DNA from 2 places in the Devosia sp. YIM 151766 genome. Region 2 is predicted to be linked to the other one. Evidence: riboswitches for the same ligand, from Rfam matches in the RefSeq annotation. Region 2 holds a riboswitch; the other holds the start of a gene.
The links. A riboswitch is a leader RNA that binds a small molecule or an ion and turns the genes downstream of it on or off. The one in region 2 is predicted to bind cobalamin.
Positions count from the first base shown of each region.

Region 1: another riboswitch for cobalamin. It lies ahead of cobW (cobalamin biosynthesis protein CobW); the one in region 2 lies ahead of O9Z70_RS12545 ((2Fe-2S) ferredoxin domain-containing protein).

Region 1 covers NZ_CP127251.1:518,425-523,415, forward strand. Annotated here, with positions in the region: gene O9Z70_RS02500 (metal ABC transporter permease) at 1-181, opposite strand, end outside; gene znuC (zinc ABC transporter ATP-binding protein ZnuC) at 343-1,128, opposite strand; gene O9Z70_RS02510 (zinc ABC transporter substrate-binding protein) at 1,334-2,326, shown strand; gene O9Z70_RS02515 (DUF2164 domain-containing protein) at 2,407-2,661, opposite strand; cobalamin riboswitch at 2,751-3,018, shown strand; gene cobW (cobalamin biosynthesis protein CobW) at 3,192-4,241, shown strand; gene cobN (cobaltochelatase subunit CobN) at 4,451-4,991, shown strand, end outside.
Region 2 covers NZ_CP127251.1:2,541,958-2,546,948, reverse strand. Annotated here, with positions in the region: gene O9Z70_RS12550 (ABC transporter substrate-binding protein) at 1-504, opposite strand, end outside; gene O9Z70_RS12545 ((2Fe-2S) ferredoxin domain-containing protein) at 491-1,219, opposite strand; cobalamin riboswitch at 1,319-1,526, opposite strand; gene O9Z70_RS12540 (PQQ-dependent sugar dehydrogenase) at 1,681-2,982, shown strand; gene O9Z70_RS12535 (hypothetical protein) at 3,075-3,800, opposite strand; gene glmM (phosphoglucosamine mutase) at 4,078-4,991, opposite strand, start outside.

The DNA of each region.
Region 1 (4,991 bases), 1.3 Mb from region 2:
CCCCCAGCGTCATGTTCACCGATAACAGGATCGACAGGGCCACGCCCAGCAGCGCCGAATGCGCCATCGTATCCCCGAAATAAGCCATCCGCCGCCACACCACGAAACAGCCCAGCGGCCCGGTCACCGCCGCCAGCCCCATGCCGGCGATAAGCGCGCGGGAGAAGAAATCACCGAACATGGATTGCCTCCCGATGGTCCGGCACACCTAAGGGGGAGGGGGCCAAGGGTCTCAGGTTCCGAGACAACTTCACTCGAAGTCCCGGATGTAAATACTCCCCCTCAAGGGGCAGGGAGGCGAAAGAGCCGATGCTGGCGGCAATCCAAGACAAGCGATGCCCCTCAATGCCCATGATGATGCCCCTCATGCTCATGCTCGCCCACCACGCAGCCATCCTCATGATGCTCATGGTCATGATGGTGCTCGTAGATCGCCAGCGTGTGCGCCGCCCGTTCGCCGAACAGCGCCAGATATTCCGGGCTCGTCTTCACCGCATTGGGCGTGCCCCGGCAGCATACATGCCCGTTGAGGCAGATCACCGTATCGGTCTCGGCCATCACCACATGCAGGTCGTGCGAAATCATCAGGATGCCGGCCTGCGTCGTGTCGCGAATCTGCCGGATCAATTGGTACAGCGCCACTTCGCCGGAAAAATCCACGCCCTGCACCGGCTCGTCCAGCACCAGCAGGTCCGGTTTGCGGATCATCGCCCGGGCGAACAGCACCCGCTGGAATTCCCCGCCCGACAATTCCTGCACCGCCGCCTTGCGCAGCCGCGCCGCGCCCACCGCCTCCAGCGCCGCCACGATTTCACCTTCCGGATAATGTCCGGTCAGCGTCATCAGCCGGTCGACATTCAGCGGCAGCGTCCAGTCGATGCTCAGCTTTTGCGGCACATAGCCGATTCGCAGCCCCGGCTTGCGCGTCACCCTGCCCATGCTCGGCTTCAACACCCCGGTCGCGAGCTTCGCCGTAGTGGATTTGCCCGAGCCGTTCGGCCCGATCAGCGTCACGATTTCCCCGCGCCGGATCGAGAGGTCGACGCCCTCCACCAGCACGCGACCGCCGCTGCGGACGCCCGCATCTTTCAGGGTGATCAGGATTTCTCTTGGCCGATGGTCGTGCATTGAAGTCTCGGTTCCGTCGTTCCCTCTCCCTTGCGGGGAGGTCCAGAATGGGGGTGCTGCGGCCGGAGCGAGCTGCGGCGGCCGTTTTTGCACAGGTCGCCACAACCGCTCTTGACGGCACTAAATACGTTATAGCATAACAAAACCGCAAGCGTAATAACATAACATATCGCTTTCGATCTTTCACCCGCCAAGAGGCCAGACGATGCCCAAATTCACCCTGCCACTCGCCGCTCTCACCACCTTCCTGCTCACCGGCAGCGCCCTGGCCGCGCCACAGATCGTCGCCTCCACCAAGCCCATCCATTCCCTGGTTGCCGCCATTATGGGCGATCTCGGCCAGCCCGCCCTCATCGTCAAGGGCGCCGCCTCGCCCCACACCTATTCGCTCCGCCCCTCCGATGCGGCCGCCCTGGAAAGCGCCGATATCGTCTTCTGGACCGGCCATGGCATGGAGCTTTTCCTCGCCGATGCGCTCGAAACCCTCGCCAAAAATGCCGAAGTGGTCGAGCTGGCCGAAACCCCGGGCATCGACTTGCTGCCGCTCCGCGAAGGCGGCGCCTTCGAGGCGCATGACCATGGCGAGGAGCATCACGGCCACGACCATCATGATCACGACCACGACCATGACCACGACCATGACCATGACCACGATCACGACCATGATCATGATCACGACCACGGCGAAGGCGACATGCATTTCTGGCTCGACCCGGCAAATGCCGGGCTGATGGCCACCCATATCGCCGATACCCTGTCCGCCGCCGATCCTGAAAATGCCGAAATCTATGCCGCCAATGCCGCGGCCGAACTGGCCCGGCTCGACCAGCTTGCCGCCGAACTGGAGGAAATCCTCGCCCCGTTATCCGGCAAGCCCTTCATCGTCTTTCACGATGCCTATCAATATTTCGAAGCCCGCTTCGGCCTCGAGGTTGCCGGCACGGTCACCGTCTCGCCCGACATCATGCCCGGCGCCGCCCGCATCGATGAACTGCGCGCCAGAATAGCCGAACTCGGCGCCACCTGCGTCTTCGCCGAGCCCAATTTCGAGCCCGCCATCGTCCGCACCATCGTCGAAGGCACCCAGGCGCGGCCCGGCGTGCTCGACCCCGAAGGCGCCGCCCTCACCGAAGGTCCCGACCTTTATCCCCAATTGCTCCGCGGCCTGGCCGCCGGCCTCCTGGACTGCCTCGGCTAACGGGTCCCGCCCGCGACCTCATACCGAGCCTTCTGAGCTTGTCGGAGGGCCAAGGACGAGGTCGCGGCCACCGGGCGGGTCTAGCGATGATGCTTCGTCACCCGCTCCAGCGCGAAAATCTCGTCGCTCACATCGTCGATCTTCTTGCGCACCAGCGCCTGCGCGTCATGCAGCCCGCGATTGTAGAAATAGGCGCCCATCTTGTCGGCGAAGAACTGCATCAGCATCTCGGCGGGCATGGCGCCGATCGACTGGTCCAGTTCTTCGCGGAAATAATCCTGGATCTCGCCCACAATGGCCTTGGTTTCCTCGCGGCTGAAGCTGATCGGTTTCATGGCGGATAATCTCCTTCGGCCCGTTCATAAGCTGAGTCGGCCCTGGCCGGGCGAGAGCTTGCGGATTGACCCCTGCTATCCCGAAGGCGTAAGGCTCATGGCGTGACGGTTCCCCGCGTGCCAGGCACAACGGGATCAAAAGGGAACACGGTGCGGAATACCCATCAGGGGCCAAAACCGTGGCTGCCCCCGCAACTGTAGGCGGTGGGCGCTCTCAATGCAGCCACTGGGTGGTCGGGCATGGCTTCGAAAGGCGCTTGGCGGTTTTCGACAGCGCCATGGCCGGCAGACATCCGGGAAGGCGGGGGCGCTGTATTCACCGCGAGCCAGGAGACCTGCCGGCACCTTGGTCTGTCGCGACAGCAATGTCGGCGATGCGGCCATGATGAGCCGGGCGCAGAGCCCATAGATTATTCCGTGCGCGGAGGGTGCCACATGAATATGATTGCCGTTTCGTCCGGCCTGTCGTCGCCTGTTCCGGCGGCTTGCTGCCGCTGCTCCCGCCCGGCCACCCGCAATGGAGTGCAGGCGTGACCACCAAGATTCCCACCACCGTCATCACCGGCTTTCTCGGCGCCGGCAAGACCACCCTCGTGCGCCACATGCTGGCGCATGCGCCCAAGGGCAAGCGCATCGCGCTGATCATCAACGAATTCGGCGATCTGGGCGTCGACAAGGACATCCTGGCCGGCTGCGGCGACGAGACCTGCCGCGAAGAGGACATGGTCGAGCTCTCCAATGGCTGTATCTGCTGCACCGTGGCCGATGAATTCATCCCCACCATGCAGGCGCTGCTGGCCCGCGACGACAAGTTCGATCACATCGTCATCGAAACCTCCGGCCTGGCCCTGCCGCAGCCGCTGATCCGCGCCTTCAACTGGCCCGAGATCAAGGCCCAGGTCACCATCGATGGCGTCGTCACCGTCGCCGATGCCGCCGCCCTCGCCGAAGGGCGCTTCGCCAGCGACGAAGCCGCCGTCGATGCCAGGCGCCGTCAGGACGAAATGCTCGACCACGAGACGCCGCTGGGCGAATTGTTCGAGGATCAGCTCGCCGTCGCCGACATGGTCATCATCAACAAGACCGACCTGGTCGATCCAGCCATGCTGGACAAGGTCGAGGCCAATATCCGCGCCGAACTGCGTCCCGGCGTCGGCATCGTCCGCGCCGCCAATGGCCATGTCGATGTCGCGGCCCTGCTCGGCATGGGCATGGAAAGCGAAGCCGATATCGCCAACCGCCCCAGCCATCACGAGCAGGAGCATGGCGGCGAGACCCATGAGCACGACGATTTCGATAGCTTCTCGCTGACCCTGGCCAATATCCAGGGCAAGGACCAGCTGCTCGCCATCATCGAAAACGCCATCAAGGCGCATGACGTGCTGCGCCTGAAAGGCTTCGCCGCCGTGCCCGGCGCCGCCGCCCGCCTCGCCATCCAGGCCGTCGGCCCACGGGTCACCGCCTATTTCGACCGCCCCTGGCAGGACGGCGAGAAGCGCGAGACCAATCTGGTCGTTATCGGCGAACAACCGCTGGACCGCGCCGCCATCATCGCCAGCCTGGAGCAGGCGGCGGCGTGAACGATGTCGCAATATACGCCTAGAGTCCGACACCCCCACCCTAGCCCTCCCCTCAAGGGGGAGGGGACCGGCCGGTGTTCCGGGCAAAATCGCGTCATATCCACCGGCCCAAAGCCCCTCCCCCCTGAGGGGAGGGGTTGGGGTGGGGGTGCTGCGTCGCCAACCTGCGCCACGTCGCCAATCCGCTCCACCATCAAAGGCACCCCCTGATGCACCTGCTCTCCGCCCAGGCCGGTGCCATCCAGCAGGAAGGCGAGGCCATCGACCTCGCCCAGTCCCCCGGCGCCTATATCTTCGCTTCCTCCGCCGATAGCGAGCTGGCCATGCTGGCCGCTGCCGCCGACCGCGCCGGGGAATCCGGCCTGCGCCTCGCCAATAGCCTACGCCTGGCCAACAACCTTTCCGTCGACATGTGGCTGGAACAGACCGTCGCCCATGCCGGCCTCGTCGTCCTCCGTCTTCTCGGCGGCACCGCCTATTTCCAATATGGCGTCGATGAGCTCACCGCCCTTTGCACCAATAAGAACATTCCCCTCGTCCTCCTGCCCGGCGACGCCAATCCCGACCCCATCCTGCAGGCGCGCTCCACCATCCATCCCGACGACTGGTCCGCCCTCCACCAATTGTTCGTCGCCGGCGGCCCCGAAAACGCCGATGCGATTCTGGTGGCGTTTGCCGCACTGTCTCACCAGTCTCCGGCCCAACGGGGAGGGGTTGGGGTGGGGGTGCCGGCGCCTGTCATCGCGCCAC
Region 2 (4,991 bases):
CCGGTCCTCGACCCCGAACAGGGCGCCGATGCGCTCCAGATCGATGAAAAGCGGCTCGGTGGTCAGCTTGACATCGGCGGGGTGCAGGTTGCGGCATTCGACATTGACCAGATAGGTGCCGATGCCCAGATCGTTCCAGTCCTCTTGGGCGCCCAGGGCCTTTTCGCCGAAGGCGGAATTGAAGCCGGCAAACAGCAGGTCGGGGTTTTCGGCCAGCACCACTTCGCGGGCCGGATAGCGCTCGGACAAAACCGGCACGCTGTCATAGGCGGCCTGCCAGCGCTCCGGGATGGCATCATCGATATAGGCGGTGCCGACCAGATGGCTTTCGAGGCCCAAAGCCAGCATGATTTCGGTGGCTTGCTGGTTGAGGGTGATGACGCGGCTGGGCACCGCTTCGAAGCCGGAGACGGTCTCGCAGCTTTCGATGCTGGGCGTTTCGGCTAGGGCAGGGCTGGAGGCCAGGGCCAGAGCGGCAATGGCGAAGAGGCTAATGGGCTTCATGATGCACCTCGTGGATGAGCAGTTCGGACAGCCTGTCATTGGCTCCCAGGGCGGTCGCAAAGCGGGCGACATCCGCATGGTTTTCCAGCCGATACCAGCGGCCGGAGGGATAGACGGCCAGCATCGGCCCCTGATTGCAGGGAAAGAGGCAGCCGGTCTGGGTGATCAGGCAATCGTCGCGAATGCCGGCGCGGCGCAGCTCGGTGTCGAGCGCCTGCCTGAGCGTTCCGGATTGGCGGAATGTGCAGCGCGGGCCGCTGCAGACCAGCAGGTGATGCCGGAAGGGCGGCGGTTCCTGCCAGCCGGGATTGGTGATGGCGGCCTGTTCCGGCGCGATGGGACGGGCGGCCGGGGCCTTGGCCAGCGCCGAGCCGGCCAGCGCTTGCAGCACGGTAGCGTCGTCCACCTGGTCGGCGGCCAGCGCCAGGGCGACATGCTCCGCCCGGGGCCGGGCTAGCCAATGGGCCAGCGCCCCGGGCAGCCAGGCGGCGAGGCTGTCGGAAAAGGGCAGGCCTACCGGCTGCACCAGAATGGTGCGGGCGCCGGAGGCGACGAGTTCGTCAAGCGCCTCCATCGGCCCCGGTCCGGTGCCTTCCATCCGGGCGATGGCGGCGGGCAGCGTCGAGGCGGCAATCAGCCCCTGGCTGAGATTGCGGAAGCGGCGAGCGCTGAGATAGGGCTGGCTGACGAGATAGAGGACGGCGTCAGGGCGCAAATTCGCCACTCCCCAAAGGGGAAGGCAGCCCAGCGTTTTGCGATAGTGCAGACGTGCAAAAACCCATATGCGCCCCCTGCCGGGACACCTCGCCCGGCTTCATGGTCAGTGCTGGCGGCAGGTCTCCTGGCTCGCGGCTCGGTCGCGTCCCGCCCCTTCCCGATCGCTAAGGATCAGTGGTGAATGCAGGAAGCTCGCCGCTTACAGTTGCGAGGGCAGCTCCGGAATTGGCCCCTGATGGGTAATCCGCACCGGTATTCCCTTTTGATCCGCGCGTCATGGCGGAACCGAAAGCGAGGATCAGATTGCATGTTTGGCCGTTGCTGGCAAGCCGCATCGTCGGCGCGAGATGGCGGGCATCGGAAAAATGTGATTTTTCCGGCGCGGCTCTGGTCCTCGTCCGGTAAACCGATTAGCGTGGTTTTCTTTCCATTCCTTGCTCCAGCATTTCGAGACGACCCATGGCCGAGCCTACACTTTTTGCCCGCCTTGTAGCTCTTGTCGGCGGCGTAGCCGTCGCTGTCCGCCATTCCGGCGACGGACCGCGCCCGCCGGCCTATGGCACGGCGCCGGCCATTCCCGATCCCAAGCCGCAGGGCAAGATTCCGACGCTGAAAATGCCGACGGCCAAGGGCTGGGAAGGCGATCACCGGCCGACGCCGGCAGCGGGGCTCAAGGTCAATGCCTTCGCCAAGGGGCTGGACCATCCGCGCAATATTCTGGTCCTGCCCAATGGCGACGTGCTGGTGGCCGAATCGATGGGCGAGGACGGCAAGCCCAATTCCATCTTCGACCATGCCATGGCCGCGACGATGAAGCGGGCCAAGGCGCGAGGCGAGAGTCCCAATCGCGTCACATTGCTGCGCGACGCCGATGGCGACGGGGTGGCCGAGGAACGCCATGCGCTGATCGAGAATGTACGCCAGCCTTTCGGCATGGTGCTGATCGGGGACATTCTCTATGTCGGCGCCAGCGATGCGGTGCTGGCTTTTCCCTATGAAGCGGGGACGACGCGGATCACCGCGCCGGGCCGCAAGCTGATGGACCTGATCCCCGGCGGGCACTGGACGCGCAACCTGATCGCCAGCAAGGACGGCACCAAGCTTTATGTGGCGGTGGGCTCGCTGAGCAATATCGCCGATCACGGCATGGCGGTGGAGGAAAACCGCGCTTGCATCCACGAACTGGACCTGGTCAGCGGCACGTCGCGGATCTTCGCCGGCGGCCTGCGCAATCCGGTGGGCATGGCCTGGGAGCCTGAAGGCGGGCAGCTCTGGACCGTGGTGAATGAACGCGACGGCCTGGGCGACGAGACGCCGCCCGATTACCTGACCTCGGTGGTGGATGGCGGCTTTTACGGCTGGCCCTATTGCTATTGGGACCGGGTGGTGGACGACCGCGTGCCCCAGGATGCAGCCAAGGTGGCCGCAGCCCTGCAGCCCGATTATGCCTTGGGCGGCCATACCGCGTCGCTGGGCCTGTGCTGGCTGCCGGAGGGCACCTTGCCGGGCTTTCCGCAGGGCATGGCCATTGGCCAGCATGGCTCGTGGAACCGCTCGAAACTCTCCGGCTACAAGCTGGCCTTCGTCGAATTCCAGAACGGCAAGCCGGTCGGCATGCCGCGCGACATCCTCACCGATTTCCTGTCGCCGGACGAGAAGCATTCTTATGGCCGCCCGGTGGGCGTGGTCATTGCCGGCGATGGGGCGGTGCTGATGGCCGACGATGTCGGCGATGTCATCTGGCGCGTCACCGGCGCCTGAGCGGGAAGGCGAAACAAGAAAAGGCCGGTGTCGTTTAGACACCGGCCTCCAGAACCGTCATCTGGCGGACGTGGCGCTCCACCCCCTGCCGATCAGTTGAAGCGGTAGCGTACTGTGCCGCGGACTTCGTGCACCCAATTGTCATCGATGGAATAGGGCGCGGTCGCGGTGCTATTTTCGATGCGGTTGATATAGAGGGCGCGATAGCCCAGATCGGCGACGACCTGGCCGAAATCGTAGCCGAGGCCCGCCATGCCGGCAGCGGCAAAGCTGGTATTCTTGCCCCAGGTGTCGGCCGGTCCGGGACCGGTGGTGACCATGTCGTTATAGGCAACGCCAACGCCGCCGCCGACATAGCCGAAGGGGCCGCCGGCCGCCGAATAGCCGTCGCCGAAGCCGACATCGTAATAGGCGTTGGCCAAGACGACCGTGGAGCGAAGATTGAGGCTGTGGACGCCATTGGCGACATTGCCTGAAGAATCGTTAATCGTGGCGCGCATGCCGTCATTATGCAGCCGGTCGACCGTCAGATCGACACGCAGGCCGGTTCCCGTCTCGTAACCGGCGCCGACGCCGTAGGAATAGCCATAGCCGAAGCCATCGACCTCGAAGGCCGAAGGGGTGGCGGTCGGATGGTTCACCTGACCGGCCCACATCAGGTTCAGCCCGGCGCTGCCGCGCAAATAGAGCGAGCCGGTATAGCCGTAATCCACGTCGGGGATTTCGATGATGGGCGGATAATAGGGCATGTCGGCGGCAATGGCCGGCCCGATCAGGGCAGCTCCCGCCGCCAGCACCGCAAGGGTGAGCTTACGCATGGAAGTAATTCCTTTGGTTGCCACGACACCAGTCGATACAACCTTTATCGAGGAAACTTCTTAAGGCTCACTTAACCTAAAACTTTAACCTTAATGCCGGCAAGGAACAGGTATTGCCAAAGTATTGCCGTGCGAATGCGGGCAAGTGATCTGTTGGAAGTGGCCGGTCTCCTTGCGCCCCTCAAGAGGACGGTTATCGCCTATGACCTCGACCGGCGTCTTTCCCGGACGAGCGCGGTTTGGGCCACATCATCGCTGCCGCGAAAATGGAAAGAGCCTAGGCGACGTCGCGGATCGCCGCTTCGACCTGGCCGACGACCTTTTCCACCAGGCGCGCATCGTCGGCTTCGCCCATGACGCGGATGACCGGTTCGGTGCCGGAGGCGCGGACGACCAGCCGGCCGCCATTGCCGAGCATGGCCTGGCCATCGGCTATGGCCTGGATGACCTGTTTATGTTCGAGCGGCTTGCCGGATTTGAATTTCACGCTGCGCAGGAGCTGCGGCACCTTTTCGAAGCGGGCGCAGATTTCCGAGATCGGCACGCCCTTCTGCTTCAGCACGCCGAGCAATTGCAGGGCGGCAACGAGGCCGTCGCCGGTGGTGGTGAAATCGGAGAGGATGATGTGGCCCGATTGCTCGCCGCCGACATTGAAGCCCTTGGCCCGCATGGCTTCGAGCACGTAGCGGTCGCCCACCTTGGTGCGTTCGAGGGTAAGGCCGAGATTGGTCAGGTGCCGTTCGAGCCCGAGATTGGACATGATGGTGGCCACGATGCCGCCGCCGGTGAGCATGTCGCGCTCCATCCAGCTTTCGGCGATCACCGCCATGAACTGGTCGCCATCGACCACCTGGCCCTTTTCGTCGACGATGATGACCCGGTCGGCATCGCCGTCCAGGGCAATGCCGATATCGGCGCGCACTTCCTTGACCTTGGCGGCCACCGCTTCGGGGGCGGTGGAGCCCACCTTGTAATTGATGTTGAAGCCATCGGGCTCGGCGCCGATGGTGAAGACTTCGGCGCCCAGTTCCCACAGCGCGATGGGGGCGACCTTGTAAGCGGCGCCATTGGCGCAATCGAGCACGACCCGCAGGCCGGCCAGGTCGAGATGCCGGGGCAGGGTGCGCTTGGCATATTCGATATAGCGGGTGCGGGCTTCCTCGTCGCGGTGGGCGCGGCCGATATCGCGGC